3 regions of the Sporosarcina sp. FSL W7-1283 genome follow, and region 2 is predicted to be linked to each of the others. Evidence: riboswitches for the same ligand, from Rfam matches in the RefSeq annotation. Region 2 holds a riboswitch; each other region holds the start of a gene.

Region 1 (6,732 bases), 2.4 Mb from region 2:
TGGCTCGTATGGAAGGTACGTCTGAAGGGTCAAAAGGTTTGACGTTGTTTGCGGTACCTTGGCGCAAGAAAAACGGGGAGTTAAACGAAGTTCGTATTCGCAGACTCAAAGATAAACTGGGTGTGCGCGCTGTGCCGTCAGGTGAGGTGGAATTTGACGGGGCGATTGCCTATATTGTAGGTGATCCGACGAAAGGTTTGGCTTATATGCTCGAAGCGCTTAATTTATCAAGAATCTGCAATGCGGTTGCATCTCTAGGCATCATGCGCAGAGCATTGCTGGAATCCAAGAGCTATGCAAGTCGTAGAAATGCATTCGGTCAACGTTTGACGGGTTATCCAATGGTGCGTGATACATTAGGAAAAATGTCGGCAAAATTACATGCGGAAACAATAACCGTTTTTGATTTCATTAAACTATATGAAAAAGTTACAGATGGAGAAGCGGATGAACGCGAGCAAGTGCTGAATCGACTTTTTATTGCATTGATTAAAAAGGAAACAGCGGAACAGGCAATTCACTTCTCTCATGAAGCAATCGAAATGCACGGCGGCAATGGCTATATAGAAGATTTTGTTACGCCGAGATTGCTACGGGATGCACAAGTGTTAACCGTTTGGGAAGGGACGGCAAATATTTTAGCGTTGGAATTGATTCGTTTGGTCACGAAATTCAAAGCTCATGACTTGTTTGTCGATGAGATGAAGAACCGTTTGTCTGCATTAGAGGAATGCGGATTGACGCAAGTACTAGATAGAGAAATTGATAGTGTGCAGGAAGGATTGACTGCCTTTGCTTCCTATGATTATTCTTTGCAAACATTTGAAGCGAAAAGATGGATGAAACGCATGTCGGACGTATATGAAAGCGTCGTGAGTTTGGAGTGGGCTGCAAAGTATGGTAGGAAGTATGAGAAGTTAGCAGAGGTGTTCATGGAAGATACATGGGGGTTGCGTAAGTCAGGCGAACCGATGAAAACAGTGGAATGCTTTGAGGAATTAATCTGAAGAGCAAGACTGTATAAATGGAGGGCTGTCCAGGGAGTGATCTCCTGAACTGCCCTTCTTACTTTTGCATCATTTTGCTGTCGAAGATCATAAAGTGTCTATACACGATCATAAATTCCAGTCAACCGCTCATATCCTCCTGCCAAGCGATCATAGCAACACGGAACTCGCTCATTAAACTGTGTATCGCGCTCATAAAAGGTTTCTTTCTACTGAATTGGGAAGGATGAACCGATCCCTCGTTACTGCTAACCATAGACTCATCGAACGACTCCGTTTCAGTTTACAAACATTCTAGTGTCAGCTATATCTGATCGTGCAAATGTCAGCCAAGGCGAGTTCTTTGACATCTGCATCTCCGAACGGTTGAAAATGGATAACTCGATTGTTTTTGTCGAATTCTAAGTAATAGCCATTATGCTGAATATTTTTTGATTGTTTCAATGTGATTTCGATAGGATCACCCATCATTAAATCGACGAGTATATGAATTAATTTCTTTTCGTCATAACATCTAGTCTCCCGATTCGATACATGCGAAGAGTCACAGCTGCTGCATGGTCTAAACTTTCTTGATGACATAAAATATGCACCTCCTTCTCTCTTAGTGTATGTCGAAAAACGTGAGAGAACTGTGCCGTTTCATTTGATGAATTCAACGGCAAGGAGGTGCAACTGAATGTACGCTTGCTCTACCAATTAACCATGCAGAAAATCAAGAAATAACTCTATTAATCCATTACCAATCCGCCATCCACAACAAGATTTTGTCCTGCGATGGCACGGCTGGAAGGAGAAGCGAAGAAAACAACCACATCGGCTACTTCTTCTGGAGTGACGACTCGCCCAATCGGTGTATTGGCTTTAATGATATCGAACACAGCATCCGGTGTAGCAGCGCTAGCATCTGTTTTTAGTAAAAGCCCACCTGACACCATATTGACGGTGATACCATCTGGTCCTAACTCTTTTGCCATGCTTCGCGTCATACCGAGCAAAGCGGCCTTACTCGTATTGTAATCGTGATAAGGCACGACAGGATTCTGCACCAAGTTTGTACCGATATTGATGATTCGACCAAACTGCAATCGTGTCATACCTTCCCGAGCTGCTTGAAGTGTATTCAGCGTTGCCCCCACAGAACCTTCCAACTGTTTATGATAATCCTGCCATTCAATTGCATCCAACTGTTTCCGATCATCGCCGTTGAATGAAAAGTCGATTAATGCATTATTGACGATTGTCGTAATTGGTTGTCCGAAATGACGGTTAGCCTGTTCTACTAATAACTGCAGATCATCTAGATTCCGCACATCTGCCCGCAGTGCAATTGCTCGGTCACTGCCAATTTCATTCACAACTTGCTGAGCTTTATCACTATTTTTAAAGTAATTCACGACAACTTTTGAACCTGCTTCGCCAAATGCCTTCGCAGTTGCCGCGCCCAATCCTCTGCTTGCACCTGTCACCAATACTACTTGATCTTTCAATTCCAATCCATCCAGCTCCTTTTTTCATAGGTTTATACAAAAAAAGACCACTGAAAGTTAGCGGCCGCTGAAAAGAATGCCACTTCCCTCCGTCGGTATCAACCGAATCAGGTTCAAAGGGTCGGAGTTTTCTCCTCTCAGCCAATTGGCACCCCCAGTGATTTTGTTATGTATGTGTCTGTGAAGTATAGCATTAGGGACATTTTAATACTATGAATTACCATTCTTTTTCATAGTTTCATGCAAATATCTGAATCATTTGTTAAAATAAAATAAGGGTGAAGCACTGGCAAAGAACAGGAGGAGAAACGTATGAAAACGATCTACTCAACAAATTTGCAAGCGGTTTCAAATATTGAAGACGGAGCAACGTTAATGGTTGGCGGATTTGGACTGGTTGGGATACCAGAGCAGCTGATTCTGGCATTGGTAGAAATTGAAGTGAAAGATTTAACAATCATATCAAATAATTGTGGCGTGGATTATTGGGGACTTGGCTTGTTGCTGCAAAAGAAGCAGATCAAGAAAATGATTGGATCGTATGTTGGGGAGAATAAGGAATTTGAACGCCAGGTATTGGCAGGGGAAATTGAAGTCGAGCTGACACCGCAAGGAACGTTGGCTGAAAAGATACGTGCAGGCGGCGCGGGGATACCGGCTTTCTATACGCCTGCTGGAGTCGGGACACAGATTGCAGAAGGAAAGGAAGAGCGGGTCTTTGATGGCAAGGAGTACTTATTGGAGGAAGCTTTGCGTGCGGATTTCGCATTGATTCGGGCAGCGAAAGCCGATCGTTTGGGAAACTTGATCTACAATAAAACGGCGCAAAATTTTAACCCACTTATGGCGGCGGCAGCTAAATTTACAATTGCTGAGGCGGAAGAGATTGTAGATGTTGGAGCACTAGATCCTGCTCACATCCATACCCCAAGCATTTATGTGCAAGGCTTAATACAGGCAAAACAAGAAAAACGAATTGAGCGGCTGACGACTCGGCAGAAAGGGGAGGGAGCTAAATGAAACCAATTCATTTTAGAGAGCGTATTGCGAAAAGGGCAGAGCAGGAAATTAAAGACGGCGACTATGTCAATTTAGGCATTGGAATGCCAACACTTGTAGCGAACTATATTTCAGCTGATAAAACAGTCATTTTGCAGTCGGAAAATGGATTATTGGGCATTGGGCCGTATCCTTTAGAAGAAGATGTCGACCCTGATTTGATCAATGCTGGAAAAGAAACGGTCACAACGGTTCCCGGCTCTGCTTTCTTCTCGAGTGCCGAATCATTTGCGATGATTCGCGGCGGCCATGTGGATGTCGCGATTTTAGGGGCAATGGAAGTGTCTGAAACAGGAGACTTGGCCAATTGGATGATTCCAGGGAAAGTGATCAAAGGGATGGGTGGCGCGATGGATTTGGTTCATGGTGCCAAAAAAGTGATCATCATAATGGAACATGTTTCTAAAAGCGGTGAACCGAAGATTAAAAAGCGCTGTACTCTGCCGCTAACAGGAAAAGAAGTCGTGGATAAGATTATTACCGAACGAGCTTTAATTGAAGTGACTCCAAAAGGTTTAGTGCTGAAAGAAGTATTTGACGGCTTTACGGCAGAGGAAGTTATTGAATCAACGGAAGCTGATTTGATTCGGAGAGAAAATTGAATAGGATGATAAGTGCTCTGTCTAATTTAGGCAGAGTTCTTTTATGGAAATAAGAAGGAGATTGTGTCAATCGACTGCCGATAATCAATAAATAACAGTAGCCGCTCGTAAAGCCCAGCTTTGTGATCATAAGTCTTGCTTTGCCGCTCATAAAAACTTGCTCTGTGCTCATACGTCCCGTCGTCTCGCTCATAAGCCCTTTGCTTAAGCTCATACCCGCCATGACTAGCCGCTCATTAACCAACAACGCAATTCCCATAAGATAATGCTACAATACATAACAACACTGCATCGAGGTGAACGACAAATGAAAATATTGCTCCTTATAAAAGACCCATTAGAAGCACAAGGCCTAAAATGGCTGCTGACATCACAATGGAACGACGTGGCGGTCGAAATAACAGACCAACCAAACGTACTGCGCACATTTCAAGACGCTTACTTATACATCATCGACATGGACTTCATCAGCAAAGAAGACGTCGACTTGCCTGCTCATGCACTCTGGCTTGGCATTTCTTCAGACCGCACATTTCAGACGGTCTATCAGGCACTTACGCTAAAAGCCGAAGACGTGCTGTTCCGTCCGTTCCCACCTGAACGCCTGCTGAAACAAGTCCAGCAAATCCGTTTTCATTGGCGCAATGAAAAAACGGATCGTGAACAGCCGCTTGCGCAGCAGCAAAACAGTGTATCCTATGAGGATTTACTCATCCGAGACACGATACCACAACAGCCGATTTGTATGAGCCTGCTTGCGATATCCGATTTAGAAGCGTTGGATATCCTCGTTGAAAAATTGAAGCGCTATGATTTTCCGGCGGCATTTCAAGTGTTTCCGTTTTCGGATCATGTACTGGTCATTCATCGGTTGAGCGAAATGCAGCCATTGCATGAAGCGTATCGAGTGTTTTTTTCACAATGGAAGGATCAATCGGAAGCTTTGCTGACGATTTATCTATATATAGCGGATGAAGAAATAAGCTATCGTGCGTTCTACAAAAAAATGCGCCTGTTCCATGAGCGTATTTTCTATGACGGCTATGATATTCTTACGCAAGTTGAAGAAGATTTTCAATGGAAGGAACTCGACCCATTTTTGTCGCCGATTGATCAGCAAAAGTGGATTGAAATGCTGGAGAAGCAGCAACTGACGAATATTCGTGAATGGTTGGAGTACGACTTTCTGACTTTGGAACCGCCATATCCGAACCCTGGGATGGTGCGCGTGCGGCTAACGAGTATTTTAGCGCAGATGCGTCGGTATATGATGGCGAACTCCTTACAGTCTTCAAAATTAGAACAGGCATATCATGCTCTTTTTAATAAAACGATTCAGGAACCGGTGATGTATCATATTATTCAATCCTTCATTACGTTTAGCGGAGAATTGATTCGAACATCCAGCGACCTGTACACTTCGCAAGACTTCGATGAGAAGGTAAGAGAGCGGATTTTAATGAATTATTGGGATTCTTCTTGGAACTTAGCTGCCTGCGCGGAAGAAATGAAAATCCATAAAAGTACGCTCAGCCGGAAATATGCGAAGGAAGCAGGACAGTCGTTCCGAGATACATTGCTTGGCATCCGAATTGAACAAGCGCAGCGTTTATTGAAAGAAACGGATTTAACCATCTCTGAAGTAGCGGAAACATCAGGCTTTTCTCATCCTGCTTACTTTAGTAAACGTTTTAAAGAAGCGGTAGGCCGAACACCTAATGAATACCGCCAATCATAAGAATGCTCAAAGAATATTGAAAATTAATTATATGAGGCAACAATAAAATGCAATTGAAAACGGTTTCCTTTAAACATTGTAAATATAATATAAAATGATCAATAAAATATAACGTAATTAACGTTTTACAGCTAGTATACTAAGAGTAACTTATGAGGAGGTATTTAAAATGACAAGTACACAAACAAATATAGCAGCAGAAAAAGTGATTCAATATACGGGTACTGAACTTAATACGAAAGGATGGCAGCAAGAGGCAGCTCTTCGCATGCTGATGAACAACTTGCACCCAGATGTGGCAGAACATCCCGACAAATTGGTCGTTTACGGAGGAATCGGTAAAGCGGCGCGTAACTGGGAGAGCTTTGATGCGATCGTTCGTTCATTGAAAGAATTAGAGAACGACGAAACGTTGCTTGTTCAATCAGGTAAGCCTGTAGTTGTTTTCAAAACTCATGAAAATGCACCTCGCGTATTGATCGCAAACTCTAATATCGTACCAGCGTATGCAAACTGGGATACATTCCACGAGCTAGATAAAAAAGGCTTGATGATGTATGGACAGATGACAGCGGGCAGCTGGATTTATATTGGTTCTCAAGGAATTGTTCAAGGAACATATGAAACATTTGCTGAGCTTGCAAACCAACACTTTGGCGGCTCACTGAAAGGAACGATTACGTTGACTGCCGGTCTAGGCGGCATGGGTGGTGCTCAGCCTCTAGCAGTTACAATGGCTGGCGGAGTTTGTATCGGAATCGATGTAGACGAAACACGTATCGATCGCCGTATCGAAACTCGTTACACAGACGTGAAGACAGATTCATTGGATGAAG
Region 2 (6,732 bases):
GAATATGCACAGAGATTCAAGTTGATATAAGCAGGCGAATTTTCTGGAAAGATGAAACGAATACGACCGTAAATTTAGATACTGAGGATAAGATACAGCTTAGCCGTGCGATGTTTAGATCTTTTAATTCGTGGAATAGTAGGTCTAGAACATCACATAAGGAGTGGTAAGCAATGGCAAAGATCGCAACAGTACTAGGAGACATGTTTGAGGACTCAGAATATACGAAGCCGGCCAAAGCCTATAAAGATGCTGGACATGAAGTCGAAGTGATTGGGACGGAAGCTGGATCGGCAGTTACCGGTATGAAAGAAAACACGAAAGTAAAAGTCGATAAAGGAATTGACAATGCGAAGTCATCAGATTATGATGCTTTATTTATCCCAGGTGGATTCTCCCCAGATATTTTGCGCGCAGATGATCGTTTCGTAAAGTTTGTCAAAGAATTCATGGATGCCGACAAACCAGTTTTTGCTATCTGTCATGGACCACAGCTATTGATCACGGCGAAAACATTAGAAGGTCGTGACGCAACAGGATACAAATCGATTCGTGTCGATATGGAATATGCGGGTGCAAAGTACGCAGACAAAGAAGTCGTTGTCTGTCAGAATCAGCTAGTCACAAGCCGTCAGCCTGATGATATCCCGGCATTTAACAGAGAATCCTTAAAACTGTTGGAAAAATAATAGTTGAAAAGAGACTGTCCTGAAAGTCAGAAATGGCTTTTAGGGCAGTTTTTTCTTTGGGGAGAACAAAGAACACGCTAAAGTACAGCCGCCCCGAAGCAATGCAGTTTTTTTGTTGGACTAATATGCATATTTCAAGTTAATCGTGAAGTAGAATAAACCGATAGCATTCGAATTGAAAAAGGTTCTCACTTACACTTGAAAATTGTTCTCAACTAGAGTATGCTAAATACAACGAATTATTCAGAACCTTTGGGGAATCTTTAACTTGAAAGGTCGGGGATCTTGTTATGTATAAGTTGATTACATTGGCAATTATAGCGGGTATTGGCATAGGCACGACTGCCGGGTTTTCCTTAGGGAGTAAAGAGTGGGCGGGCATGCTGGCAGGTGTGGCGGCATTGGCATTTATTGTAGTGCCGGCAACAGTTGTTTACTCAGCGGAAAAGAAGAAATGGCAGCAAACTCAATGAGCATTTAACAGACATCCTTCTCTCTAGGATGTCTTTTTTATTGCTAGGAAAGAAAAAATCCTCTTGCACTTGAACGCAAGAGGAGATGGGATTAATGAATATTTACGGCTTCTACTGCTTCTTTCGCAGCGTACAGTGCTTGTTTGACATCGGCAATTAAATCATCCGCATCCTCCACCCCGACTGAGAAGCGCAAGAGTCGATCATCGACACCGCGTCGATTCCGTTCTTCAATCGGAATGTCCATATGCGTCTGTGTTGTTGGATACGTGATGAAACTTTCGACGCCTCCAAGACTCTCTGCAAAGGAAATGAGTTTCATATTCTCTAAGAACGGTCCTACCCACTCGCTGTTTTGTACGCGGAACGAGAGCATACCGCCGATGCCGGCGTACAAGACATCTGCGATTAAAGGTTCTTGCTTCAAATAGGCTACCATTTCTTTTGCATTCGCGTCATGCTGCTTCATTCTCAAATGGAGTGTTTTGAGACCGCGGACTACGAGCCATGAATCAAACGGAGATAGTGTAGCGCCACTCGCATTATGGTTCGTGAACAAGCGGTCGCAAAGTTCTTCGCCTTTTGCTACGACAAGACCAGCAAGCACGTCATTATGACCACCGATATATTTCGTAGCGCTATGGATAACGATATCCGCACCTTCCTCAATCGGTCGTTGGAAATACGGTGTAAGGAACGTATTATCAACAATTAGCAACAGGCCATGCTTTTTAGCAAGTTCTGCATAAGTTGCGACGTTAATCTGCAGCATAAGCGGGTTGGTAGGTGTCTCCAAAAATATCGCTTTTGTACGATCTGTAATTGCTTGTTCAACTTCTGAAACATCTTCAAATGTTAGGTAGTGTGTAGAAATCTGATAGGTTTTCTCATACTGTTGGAATAAACGATAGGTGCCGCCATACAGGTCCTCAGGGGCAAGGATTTCGTCACCTGTTTTAAACAGTGACAAGATTAGTTGAATAGCTGCCATTCCGGAGCTGCAGGCATAGCCTTGATCACCGGATTCTAAATCGGCAATGCCGTCTTCCAAAATAGAACGAGTCGGATTTTTTGTCCGCGTATAATCGTAGCCGGTAGACTGACCTAACCCTTCGTGATGATAAGCTGTTGATAAATAAATCGGTGTATTGACTGCGCCCGTTTTCTTATCGCTGTTATTCCCCAGCTGGACTAATCTTGTTTCTAATTCATTGTTTGTCATAGTATCCATCCCCTTCAGAAAAATAAAAAAGAGCCTCTTCATTTCGAATAGGCCCTCGAACATACAACATTTTCTTCAGTATTCTCATCTTCAAGGCGGTGTTCACCCTTGGAATTAGCACCATGCCAAGCTGGCTGGTTGCTGAGACTTCTTTGGGCCTATCCCTCCGTCTCTCTCGATAAGAATATTCTTAATATAGGAAAAATTATTAGTGGATTCATTCTATCATGCGAACATAGCAGATGCAAGCTTACTTCTACTAGGAATGCTTTTTTCGTTTAACTGAAAGGTTTGTTATACTAATAGACACTATAGAGCGAATGAAAGGAGACGTTAACTTTGGCTTGGAGTTATGTCGCTTTAGCTGCGGTCGTAGAAATATTTTGGGTGGTGGGACTGCGCTATTCGGAGACGTTTCTGCATTGGATCGGAACTGGAGGCGCGATTATATTTAGTTTTTATTTCATTATTAAGGCATGTGAGAAATTGCCTTCAGGGACTGTTTATGCTGTCTTCACCGGTTCAGGCGCTGCAGCCATTCTATTAGTTGATATTTTCGTTTTCCACGCGGACTTCACCTGGATTACGCTGTCATTTATCTGTTTGATTGTCATCGGGGTTGTTGGTATCAAACTGACTACAGATGAGCAGTCGGATGAAGCGAATCAAGAAGGGGGCAGTTGACGTTGGCTTGGGTTTATTTAGCGATTGCCAGTCTTGGAGAAATCTTTGGGGTTATAAGCATCAATTATTACTTGCAGAAACGTACGATCAAGCGTCTCCTACTCATAGTTGGAGTATTCAGTTTCGGCTTTGTTTTTTTATCGTTAGCGATGCGCGATATTCAAATGAGTACGGCTTATGCAGTCTGGACAGGATTGGGAGCGGCAGGGGCAGTCCTGGCTGGTATTCTAATCTTTAAAGAGTCTGCAAGTGTGAAAAGGATTTTCTTTTTGTCATTGATTATAGTAGGGGCCGTTGGATTGAAGCTGTTTGGCTAATAGAAAGGTAGTGGGGAAACTGGTTTATTGGACAAGTTTTGATGTGGAAGGTTGGAACGTAACAATGGCAGCGACTGAAAGAGGCCTTCTCTATGTAGGCTTAGCTGAAGATGCTGAGGAAAAAATGAAGAGTTGGCTCACCAAACAATATGGCGCTGGCGAAGTGAAGGAAAATGCAGACAGATTAAGTGAATACGCAGATGAAGTGAGAAGTTACTTGTCTGGAGAAGTGCAAGATTTCACATGCTCCGTGGATTGGTCAGGCACACCATTTCAAAACAAGGTGTGGAAAGCGCTTCAAGATATCCCGTATGGACAATTGGTGACATATTCAGACATTGCCGAGATAATCGGTCATCCTTCTGCAATTCGAGCAGCTGCTTCCGCGATTGGAAAGAATCCGTTGTTGCTTGTCATCCCATGTCATCGGGTCATCGCAAAAAATGGAAGTCTATCGGGCTACCGGGATGGTCAGCAACTGAAAGATCGGTTGATTCGAATGGAAGGTAATTCTTTTACTTCCTCTAGTTGACAAAGCATTACTCTATGATAAACTATAGTTGTTCGACAATTCAATAATCATAACTAGGGGTGTCCAGCGCGACTGGACTGAGATGGGATGAGTAAAATGCATTCCGAACTCTTTGGACCTGATCTGGCTCGTACCAGCGTGGGGAAGTTTTCAATCTATCAATCAGCGTACTTTTGTGCGTTTTTGAAAGACCAGGTCCTTTTTTTATGGAGCTGGTCTTTTTTTGTGCTGCTGATTCCCTTTACTCGGATGGAGTCATGGTCTGCCCTCACAAAGGAGACGATGACAAATGAAACAAACGACAGAAAAAGAGATCCACATTCACGATTGTTTTCCGGCAAGCAGAAAAGTATATGTACAAGGAAGTCGATCCGATTTGCTTGTACCTATGCGCGAAATTGAACTATCACCAACCGTGACAGAGCAAGATGAGTTTCCGAATGAACCGTTCCGCGTTTATGATACGAGCGGAAAATACACGGAAGCAGGCTATGAAGTCGATATTAAAAAAGGACTTCCAGCCATTAAGGAAAATTGGATATGGGAACGTAATGACGTGGAAGAATATGAAGGAAGACAAGTAAAACCACAGGATAATGGCTATCGTTCAATAGAGCAAATGAATAACGATGCGCAATTTCCTTTATTGAAGCGCAAACCGCTGCGAGCTAAAAAGGGAAAGAATGTTACGCAGATGCATTATGCACGAAAAGGGATGATCACACCTGAAATGGAGTTCATTGCGATTCGTGAAGGCGTTGAATCGGAGTTGGTGCGCGATGAGGTTGCGAGAGGACGGGCAATCATTCCGTCCAATATTAACCACCCCGAAGCAGAGCCTATGATTATCGGCAGTAAATTTCATGTCAAAATTAATGCGAATATCGGAAATTCCGCAGTCTCTTCATCGATTGCAGAAGAAGTGGAGAAGATGACGTGGGCAACACGCTGGGGTGCGGACAATATTATGGATTTATCGACAGGTAAGAATATCCATACGACACGTGAGTGGATCATCCGAAATTCCCCTGTACCGGTGGGGACAGTTCCACTCTATCAGGCGCTCGAAAAAGTGAATGGAAAAGTGGAAGATTTATCATGGGAAGTCTTCCGCGACACATTGATTGAACAGGCCGAGCAAGGCGTCAGCTATTTCACGATTCATGCGGGGGTACTGCTACGCTATATACCGCTGACGGTTAACCGAGTGACAGGCATTGTCTCACGTGGCGGTTCGATTATGGCGCAATGGTGCATGCTTCATCATGAAGAAAGTTTTCTCTACACGCATTTCGAGGAAATTTGTGAAATCATGAAGCAGTATGATATCGCATTTTCATTGGGAGATGGCTTGCGTCCGGGATCGATTGCAGATGCTAATGATGAAGCGCAATTTGCTGAGCTGGATACGCTTGGTGAACTGACGAAAATTGCTTGGAAGCACGATGTGCAAGTGATGGTCGAAGGACCTGGGCATGTACCGATGCATTTAATTAAGGAAAATGTTGATAAACAAATGGAAATTTGTCAGGAGGCACCATTCTATACATTAGGTCCGTTGACGACAGATATCGCGCCTGCGTATGACCACATCACATCTGCAATTGGTGCTGCGATGATCGGGTGGTTCGGGACTGCGATGCTGTGCTATGTAACGCCAAAAGAGCATCTCGGATTACCAAATAAAGAGGATGTTCGTGAAGGTGTCATCACATATAAAATAGCTGCCCATGCAGCAGACTTAGCGAAAGGCCATCCAAATGCACAAAAGCGCGATGATGCATTATCCAAAGCTCGCTTCGAATTTCGTTGGAGAGATCAATTCAATCTGAGTCTAGATCCAGAACGAGCGATGGAATATCACGATGAAACGTTACCGGCAGAAGGGGCGAAAGTCTCTCATTTCTGTTCAATGTGCGGGCCGAAATTCTGCAGTATGCGTATTTCTCACGACATTCGAAAGTACGTGGATAAAAATAGTCCAGAAGAGAATCTGGCAATCGAAAAAGGAATGCAGGAAAAAGCGGAAGAATTCAAAAGATCTGGTGCTAAAATCTATCTTTGATTAGGAGTGGGTTAGATGACTTCAGCAAAACAGTTAGTTCGTCATATTGTTGTGCAGCGCCAAGGTCTACGTGAATTAGAGGAAAAGTTATATAAGTTGCAAGCCGAATGTATTCATGAATATATAGAAACTTCGACACATAGAGAATGTGAAAAGTGCCAGAAGGTGGAGAGTATTCATTATTAAAAATAGGTTGCAGGAAGTACGTAACGTATCAGAGTAGACGCGAACCGAGTAAATAAAATTTAACCATGACAAAAAAGAGCCAATCAGTGGCTCTTTTTTGCATTCTATAATTACAATGGTTGACGCAATGATTCTACTGACAACATCCGTTTATCTGTCGCCATTTTGATGATATATGCCGCCATAATTCCAATAGCGAGGATCAACCAGATATTTAGGAATCCGTGGATAAATGCCATGCCGAAGAATCCAGCTGTCAATAAATAATAACTGAGCGGGAACAGTACACGGCGAATCAACAGACCCTCTTTACCGATTAACCCAACTGTCGCCGAAGCTGCAACGACATTGTGCACACAGATCATGTTACCGGCAGCGCCTCCCACGGCCTGCATTGCAACGACAATTCCGGCTTGTGTCGTATCCAAACCGATATTGCCCGCGGCGCCGAATTGGAACAGAGAAAACATCATATTACTGAACGTATTGCTTCCTGCTATGAAAGCGCCGAGCGCACCAACAATTGGAGCAACGAGCGGCCAGAAATCTCCAGCGACGACAGAG
Region 3 (6,732 bases), 460 kb from region 2:
ATCTATTTCTTCCGCAAATCCATTTTATTATTATCTCAGTAATCGGTGTCGTGTTACTGCCTTTTAATTTATACAATCGTCAGAAACGCGATCGACTGCAAGATCAGCTCGAAGTAGCAAGACAACGTATTTCAGAGTTGACTATTGTCCAAGAACGTGAGCGAATTGCAAGGGATCTTCATGATACACTTGGCCAGAAACTGTCCATGATCGGATTGAAAAGTGACCTGGCTGTACGTTTGATGGAACGAGACACTAAAGCTGCTGCAACAGAAATTCACGATATTCGACAAATCTCCAGCACTGCTTTAAAAGAAGTCCGTGTACTAGTTAGCGGTATGCGCCGTGTAAAGTTGAAAGATGAGTTAGTCCGTGTCAGGCAATTATTGAAAGCAGCAGAAATCGAACTCGAACTGGAAGGAGATCCGAACTTTCCAGACATGTCGCCCATTGTGGAAAACGTATTGGTTATGTGCTTAAAAGAAGCGATTAATAATGTCGTCAAACATAGCTATGCTAAATATTGTTGCATCGTTTTTGAGCGAACGGAAAAAGAGTTTACGATTAGTGTAAAGGATAATGGAATTGGGATAGCACAAAATGGCGTAAATCTTCCGGGGAACGGTCTCGATGGTATGGAAGAACGTCTGGAATTTGTAAATGGCAGTTTATCTATAACTAGTCGGGAAGGGACACAGGTTATGATCACTGTTCCAGCTGTCTTAAAACAAATAAAGGAAGGGTGATAGATTATGATCCGCATTGTAATAGCAGAAGATCAAGGGATGATGCTCGGTGCATTAGGGTCGTTACTCAATTTAGAAGAAGATATGGATGTAGTCGGAATGGCCAAAAATGGTCAAGAAGCAGTGGACTTGGTTAAAGAGCTACAACCTGATATTTGCATCATGGATATTGAAATGCCGATCAAGACAGGCTTAGACGCTGCAGAAGAGCTGCAAGATGAAGAGTGTCAGATCATCATATTGACGACGTTTGCAAGAACGGGATATTTTGAGCGGGCACGAAATGCGGGTGTCAGAGGGTATTTGCTGAAGGATAATCCCATTGAAGAGCTTGTGAAGTCGATTCATTCTATCATCAAAGGGCGTAGAATCTATGCTCCCGAATTAATCGATCTGGCTTTTGACATGAAAGATGATGAAAAAAATCCATTGACAGAACGTGAATGTCAAGTGTTGAAACTGGTATCCGAAGGAAAAACAACGAAACAGATAGCAGGAGAATTGTTTTTGTCCCCTGGCACTGTTCGCAATTATATATCGACTATATTGGATAAATTAGGCGTGCGAAATCGTATTGAAGCCATCTCGATGTTTCAAGAAAAGGGTTGGTTCAAATAATTACTAAAAGGAGCGAATGATGGAATGAAGAATCTTGCACAAAGTGAATGGCTGGCTAAGCAGCCTTTATTGGAACAAGTAATGGAGAAGAAGGAAATCTTATGGCGCAACCCATTAGTAGAACCTATTAAGACAGCTCTTAATCATACAAAGCTTTCAAAAGAAGATGTGGAAGATGCACGTCTAAGGTTGGCAAGATTCGCTCCTTACTTGGAAAGGGTGTTTCCAGATACCGCTGCAAATCAGGGCATTATTGAATCGCCATTAACTCCTATTCCTAATATGAAGCACGTACTTGAACAATCTTATGCAATCGACATTCCGGGTCAGCTATTATTAAAACAAGATAACGCCTTACCTATTTCGGGTTCTATAAAGGCTAGAGGCGGTATTTATGAAGTCCTGAAGCATGCAGAAACATTAGCAATTGAACATCAATTGCTAAATGCTGAAGAAGACTATAGTCAATTCGATGAACCGGCATTTCGTCAGTTGTTTGCAAACCATAAAATCGCTGTTGGATCGACAGGGAATTTGGGACTCAGTATTGGCATCATGAGTGCGAAACTCGGTTTTGACGTCACGGTGCATATGTCAGCAGACGCAAAGCAGTGGAAAAAAGATTTATTGCGTTCTAAAGGTGTCCATGTCGTAGAATATGAAGATGATTACAGCAAAGCTGTGGAAGAAGGCCGACGCCAAGCGGAAGCAGATCCAACATGTCACTTTGTAGATGATGAAAACTCAACGGATCTTTTCATGGGATACGCGGTTGCAGGTGAGCGTGTAGCCGTCCAGCTGAAAGAACAAAATATTAGGGTTGACGAGGAGCATCCTCTTTTTGTTTACTTACCTTGCGGAGTAGGCGGTGGACCTGGCGGTGTCGCATTCGGATTGAAACTTGCATTTGGAGATCATGTACATTGCCTGTTTGCAGAGCCAACCCATTCTCCGTGCATGATGATTGGCATGATGACAGGATTACACGATCAAATTTCAGTTGCTGATTTTGGCTTGGATAATAAAACAGCGGCTGATGGATTAGCAGTTGGAACAGCCTCAGCTTTTGTCGGAAAAACAGTGGAACCATTCTTAGCAGGCTGCTATACAGTAGAAGATCGCACTTTGTTCAAATTATTAAAAGAGTTAGCAGACAGTGAAGATATTTGGCTAGAACCATCTGCACTCGCAGGGATGACAGGTCCTATACAAACTATACAGTCGGATATCGTTTCGGCAAATTCTCCGAGAGCTACACACCTTGTATGGTCTACGGGTGGAAACATGGTACCGGAAGAGGAAATGAAGAGCTACTACGAGCAAGCGTAGAAGTAATTATTCGCTTTATTTCCCGGGAAATCGACAAATGTTTCTCAGTATGTCGATAAAAGAGCTATGGAGAAATATTCTCCATAGCTCTTTTGGATGCAAAAAATTTATAAAATTTAACTTTTAATGGCTTGTATTAATTCAGAAAAGTTTTGCGTTGCTGCTGAAGGGTTTTCAGCAGATGCGATAGAAGAAATCACTGCGATGCCATCCGCTCCTGCATGCAAAGCAGGACCGAAGTTCGCCAAAGAAATACCCCCAATTCCTACAATCGGCATATCAGGAAAAGCTGTATGGATTTCCTTAATAAGCGCAGGTCCAACGACAGCAGAGGCGTCTAGTTTGGTCGCTGTTGGATAGATCGGACCAATGCCTACATAGTCAGCACCGATTGCTTGAGCAAGCTGTACTTCTTCTGCGTTATGGGTAGAGACACCTAGCCATTTACTTGGACCGATTCGCGTTCGGACAATGCCAGCTTGCTCGTCGTCTTGACCAACGTGGACGCCGTCTGCATTAATGGCCAAGGCAAGATCCACATCATCATTAATGATAAAAGGAATATGGTACTGACGACATAATGCCTGACATTTTTTCGCGAAACCGACCAATGCCTCTCCTTTCAAAGCATTCTCGCCTTTTTCGCGCAACTGGAAGCAAGTAATACCTCCACGAAGAGCTGCCTCTAAGATGTCCAGTGTTTCTTGCTCCCCATTGGTTGCAGTATTTGGGGTACCCATCACAAAATAAAGACACAAAGCTTTTCTCACTTCTGCATTCCGCATTAGTGCATCTCCTTCTTTAAACGATTATATGCCCAGTGGTTCGTCGGTCCATGCCCAGAACCAATGCGTAAACTGTCTTCGATCGCAGCTTGGATAAATTGTTTTGCTTCTGCAACGGCATCTGACAAGGAATAGCCTTTTGCGATAAAACCGGTTAGAGCAGCTGCAAACGTACAGCCTGTACCATGGGTATCTTTTGTTTGTACCCAAGGCGTTGTCATGGTGAAAGATTGACCTTCACAATCAGCGTAATAATCTTTTGCTTCGAGCACATCGTTGCGGTGGCCGCCCTTAATAATGACGGCACTTGCACCTAGCCCGATGATGATTTGCGCCGCTTCTTGAATATCCTCATCCGTTACAATCTTCATGCCTGTTAGTACTTCGGCTTCCGGAATGTTGGGCGTAATAATAGTGGCAATTGGGATTAAATTTTCCTTCATCGCTTGGACCGCTTCTTGCAGTAATAATGATTGACCACCTTTGGCAATCATGACAGGATCAATCACGAGAGGAATCGGCGGGTATTCTTCCAATAAAGAAGCAATAGCCATTATAATTTCTGTAGAAAATAGCATACCTGTTTTACAGGCTTTCACTTCAAAATCATCCAGTACAGCACGTACTTGAGCTACTACGCCTTCTACTGGTACTGGATAAACACCATGAACGCCTTGTGTGTTTTGGGCGGTAATGGCAGTAAGTGCGGATGTGCCAAATACACCGAGCTCTTGAAACGTTTTTAGATCGGCTTGGATTCCAGCACCGCCACCGCTGTCTGAACCGGCAATAGTCAATGCTACTTTTACTGTCAATGAAAAAACCCCCTTACTCGTAGTTATACTAAGTACGTTTTGGTTTTGCGATCCAATGTATATAATGCATTCAAAAAGTTCATAGCAAAATCACCTGGTCCATGAGAAACTTTGGCCGCTTCTTCGCCTGCACGTTTATAAAATGCGAGTGCCGCCGCTGCTGCTTCTAAAGGACGTTCGCTCCCGATTGATAAGAATGCTCCTACTACGGAACTGAGTAAACAACCTGTACCCGTAATATTCGTCATCATAGGGTGTCCTCCAGTAATGGATAATGTGGAATGGCCGTCAGTAACGATATCAATTTCTCCAGATACAGCCACTAAGCATGCATATTTCAAGGCAACGATTTTTGCGATTCCCTCTACGTCGGCTTGTCCTTCTCCTGCATCTACGCCTTTTGCATTCCAGGGGATGTCTGCGATAGCAGCCAATTCTCCGACATTACATCGAAGCAGAGTAACATCCACTTCATCTAAGATTTGCAGTACACAAGCTTTTCGGAAGGGAGTCGCGCCTGCACCGACCGGGTCCAGCACAACAGGTTTTCCCGCTGCGCGGGCACTGTTGCCTGACAAAATCATTGCATCTACTGTTTGTTGCTTCAACGTTCCGATATTAAGAATGCTACAATCGGCAACTTTTGCGATATCCTTTGCTTCTTCTATTGCATCAGCCATTACAGGAGAGGCTCCGATAGCTAATAGACCATTCGCTTGAAAATTCGCTACTACGATATTCGTAATGCAATGAACCAGTGGTTGTTCCTTGCGAAGTTGGTGAATAAGCGGCATGTTTCTCTTCCTCTCTATAAAGGTATATATACAAAAAGCCCATTCGAAATGGGCTGTTGGGTACGATAACTACCCACTTCCCTTCGCTAGTATGACTAGATCAGGTTCCAAGGGTTTGCGGTAAATGCATCTCAGCCCATTAAACCGGGCTCCCCTAGTGGTGAATATGAATCAGACATATTGATTGTAGCATATATTTACAGAAGGATAAAACGATACTGGGATGAGCAGAATGAATTGTATAAAAATGATAGATAACACATAGAAGAAGTAGGTAAACACATATGCCCAATGTTGCATAAGTGTCTGAAATGAAACAGTCGATTGATATGAAATGAATAAAAAGGAGCAGATGAAAAATGGAGCCATTATTCGAAGTTCAAAGTATGAAGCATTCATTGGGGGAGCTATCGTTTGTTTGGAGTGATACAGGAGGGTACTATCGGGTCTATAAAAATGAACGGCAGTTGTATGAAGGGACTGTTGCTGAATTTACTGACGGAGAACTCGATTCAAGACACCCATTTCAATATACGATTGAACGTGTAAAAGACGAAAAAGTAGAAGACGTCATAGTGATTCAAACATCTGCTTTAACGAGCAGGGTGGAAGACGAACATCCTCTACAACGTTTGGTCATCACAACAATTGCGGCTTCGTCACAAATTGCTTTGTCTTGGGAGCGACTTAAAGGCGTAGAAAAATACGATATTTACCGTAATGGAATATATCTCGATACCGTAGAGAATAACCGCTTCATCGATCGAGAATCAAGCATGTCCGAGGCGGTTACATATAGTGTTTTGGGTACTCGTCCACTAATTGACAGCAATCAGCAAATGAATGTCAGTAAGTCGATCGTATCGAAAGCATTTGAAGTAGTGATGCCGCCTAGTTCAGAGAACAAGCCGACGGAGGAAAGCTATACGTTTTCAATACGAGTGAATTGTCGGGATCACTTATTGCAACCGGTGGCAAAGCGTAAAAAGGTGCTAGAAATAGATCGGTGGAAGTTTCGCTATACTACATTTTTAAAAGAAGATATCCTGAAAAATCCTAATCTCCTGTCTCCGTTGCCATACTTCGCTGGTGATGACCGGGATTTCGATCCAGAAGGGAAAAGTTATCGGACGCGAGTGGATATGCGAGGTGAATTCAATATTGAAGAAAGCTCGCTTCAATTTACGAAGGCTGTCGGTCCATCTATTGGCATGAATTATTTGAAACGCTATAAGCGTCATGGTCATGCATCGTTGGAAGATATTGAAATCAAACGTTTGGAAGGGAAGCCGTCAGAGATCAATTTTGAGATAGTGCATGATGTCGGGAATCCACTGACAGTTTCTCCACCCATCCATTATGAAGTGAAGGGTCATCTGGATTGTGAAGGAAATATCGATTTGGTTGGTTATCATAACGACGCTCCCCATCATGAGATCTATCTATCGCTTGGTGACGGTGATTGGTGGACTATACGTCAGTCGGAAAGCGAAGGGCTGGCATACTTATCAGGTGTCTTAGGTGATGATTATTGGCGTTATATGACGTGTAATTAAGAATGGACATCCCCTGCGCAATGACAGTTATAGTGAAAGAAGAAGTCTTTTAAGAAGGTGTTTTCATTTGTTGCATCCTTCCAGTCTGT

The links. A riboswitch is a leader RNA that binds a small molecule or an ion and turns the genes downstream of it on or off. The one in region 2 is predicted to bind thiamine pyrophosphate.
Region 1: it holds a riboswitch for thiamine pyrophosphate, as region 2 does, so the genes downstream of both, MKY93_RS03855 (3-oxoacyl-ACP reductase) here and thiC (phosphomethylpyrimidine synthase ThiC) in region 2, are expected to answer to the same signal.
Region 3: it holds a riboswitch for thiamine pyrophosphate, as region 2 does, so the genes downstream of both, thiM (hydroxyethylthiazole kinase) here and thiC (phosphomethylpyrimidine synthase ThiC) in region 2, are expected to answer to the same signal.

The regions. Positions count from the first base shown of each region.
Region 1 covers NZ_JBBOOL010000001.1:815,214-821,945, forward strand. Annotated here, with positions in the region: gene MKY93_RS03845 (acyl-CoA dehydrogenase family protein) at 1-1,007, shown strand, start outside; gene MKY93_RS03850 (hypothetical protein) at 1,308-1,589, opposite strand; gene MKY93_RS03855 (3-oxoacyl-ACP reductase) at 1,739-2,503, opposite strand; TPP riboswitch at 2,565-2,663, opposite strand; gene MKY93_RS03860 (CoA transferase subunit A) at 2,810-3,517, shown strand; gene MKY93_RS03865 (CoA transferase subunit B) at 3,514-4,158, shown strand; gene MKY93_RS03870 (hypothetical protein) at 4,115-4,417, opposite strand; gene MKY93_RS03875 (helix-turn-helix transcriptional regulator) at 4,466-5,896, shown strand; gene hutU (urocanate hydratase) at 6,066-6,732, shown strand, end outside.
Region 2 covers NZ_JBBOOL010000001.1:3,209,706-3,216,437, reverse strand. Annotated here, with positions in the region: gene MKY93_RS16790 (type 1 glutamine amidotransferase domain-containing protein) at 174-689, shown strand; gene MKY93_RS16785 (hypothetical protein) at 980-1,162, shown strand; gene MKY93_RS16780 (methionine biosynthesis PLP-dependent protein) at 1,254-2,384, opposite strand; SAM riboswitch class I at 2,466-2,569, opposite strand; gene MKY93_RS16775 (DMT family transporter) at 2,724-3,068, shown strand; gene MKY93_RS16770 (DMT family transporter) at 3,065-3,385, shown strand; gene MKY93_RS16765 (methylated-DNA--[protein]-cysteine S-methyltransferase) at 3,396-3,917, shown strand; TPP riboswitch at 3,963-4,079, shown strand; gene thiC (phosphomethylpyrimidine synthase ThiC) at 4,207-5,982, shown strand; gene MKY93_RS16755 (hypothetical protein) at 5,998-6,168, shown strand; gene MKY93_RS16750 (L-lactate permease) at 6,279-6,732, opposite strand, start outside.
Region 3 covers NZ_JBBOOL010000001.1:3,667,136-3,673,867, reverse strand. Annotated here, with positions in the region: gene MKY93_RS19250 (sensor histidine kinase) at 1-746, shown strand, start outside; gene MKY93_RS19245 (response regulator transcription factor) at 753-1,364, shown strand; gene MKY93_RS19240 (D-serine ammonia-lyase) at 1,389-2,693, shown strand; gene thiE (thiamine phosphate synthase) at 2,810-3,478, opposite strand; gene thiD (bifunctional hydroxymethylpyrimidine kinase/phosphomethylpyrimidine kinase) at 3,478-4,293, opposite strand; gene thiM (hydroxyethylthiazole kinase) at 4,317-5,087, opposite strand; TPP riboswitch at 5,149-5,253, opposite strand; gene MKY93_RS19220 (DUF3238 domain-containing protein) at 5,447-6,643, shown strand.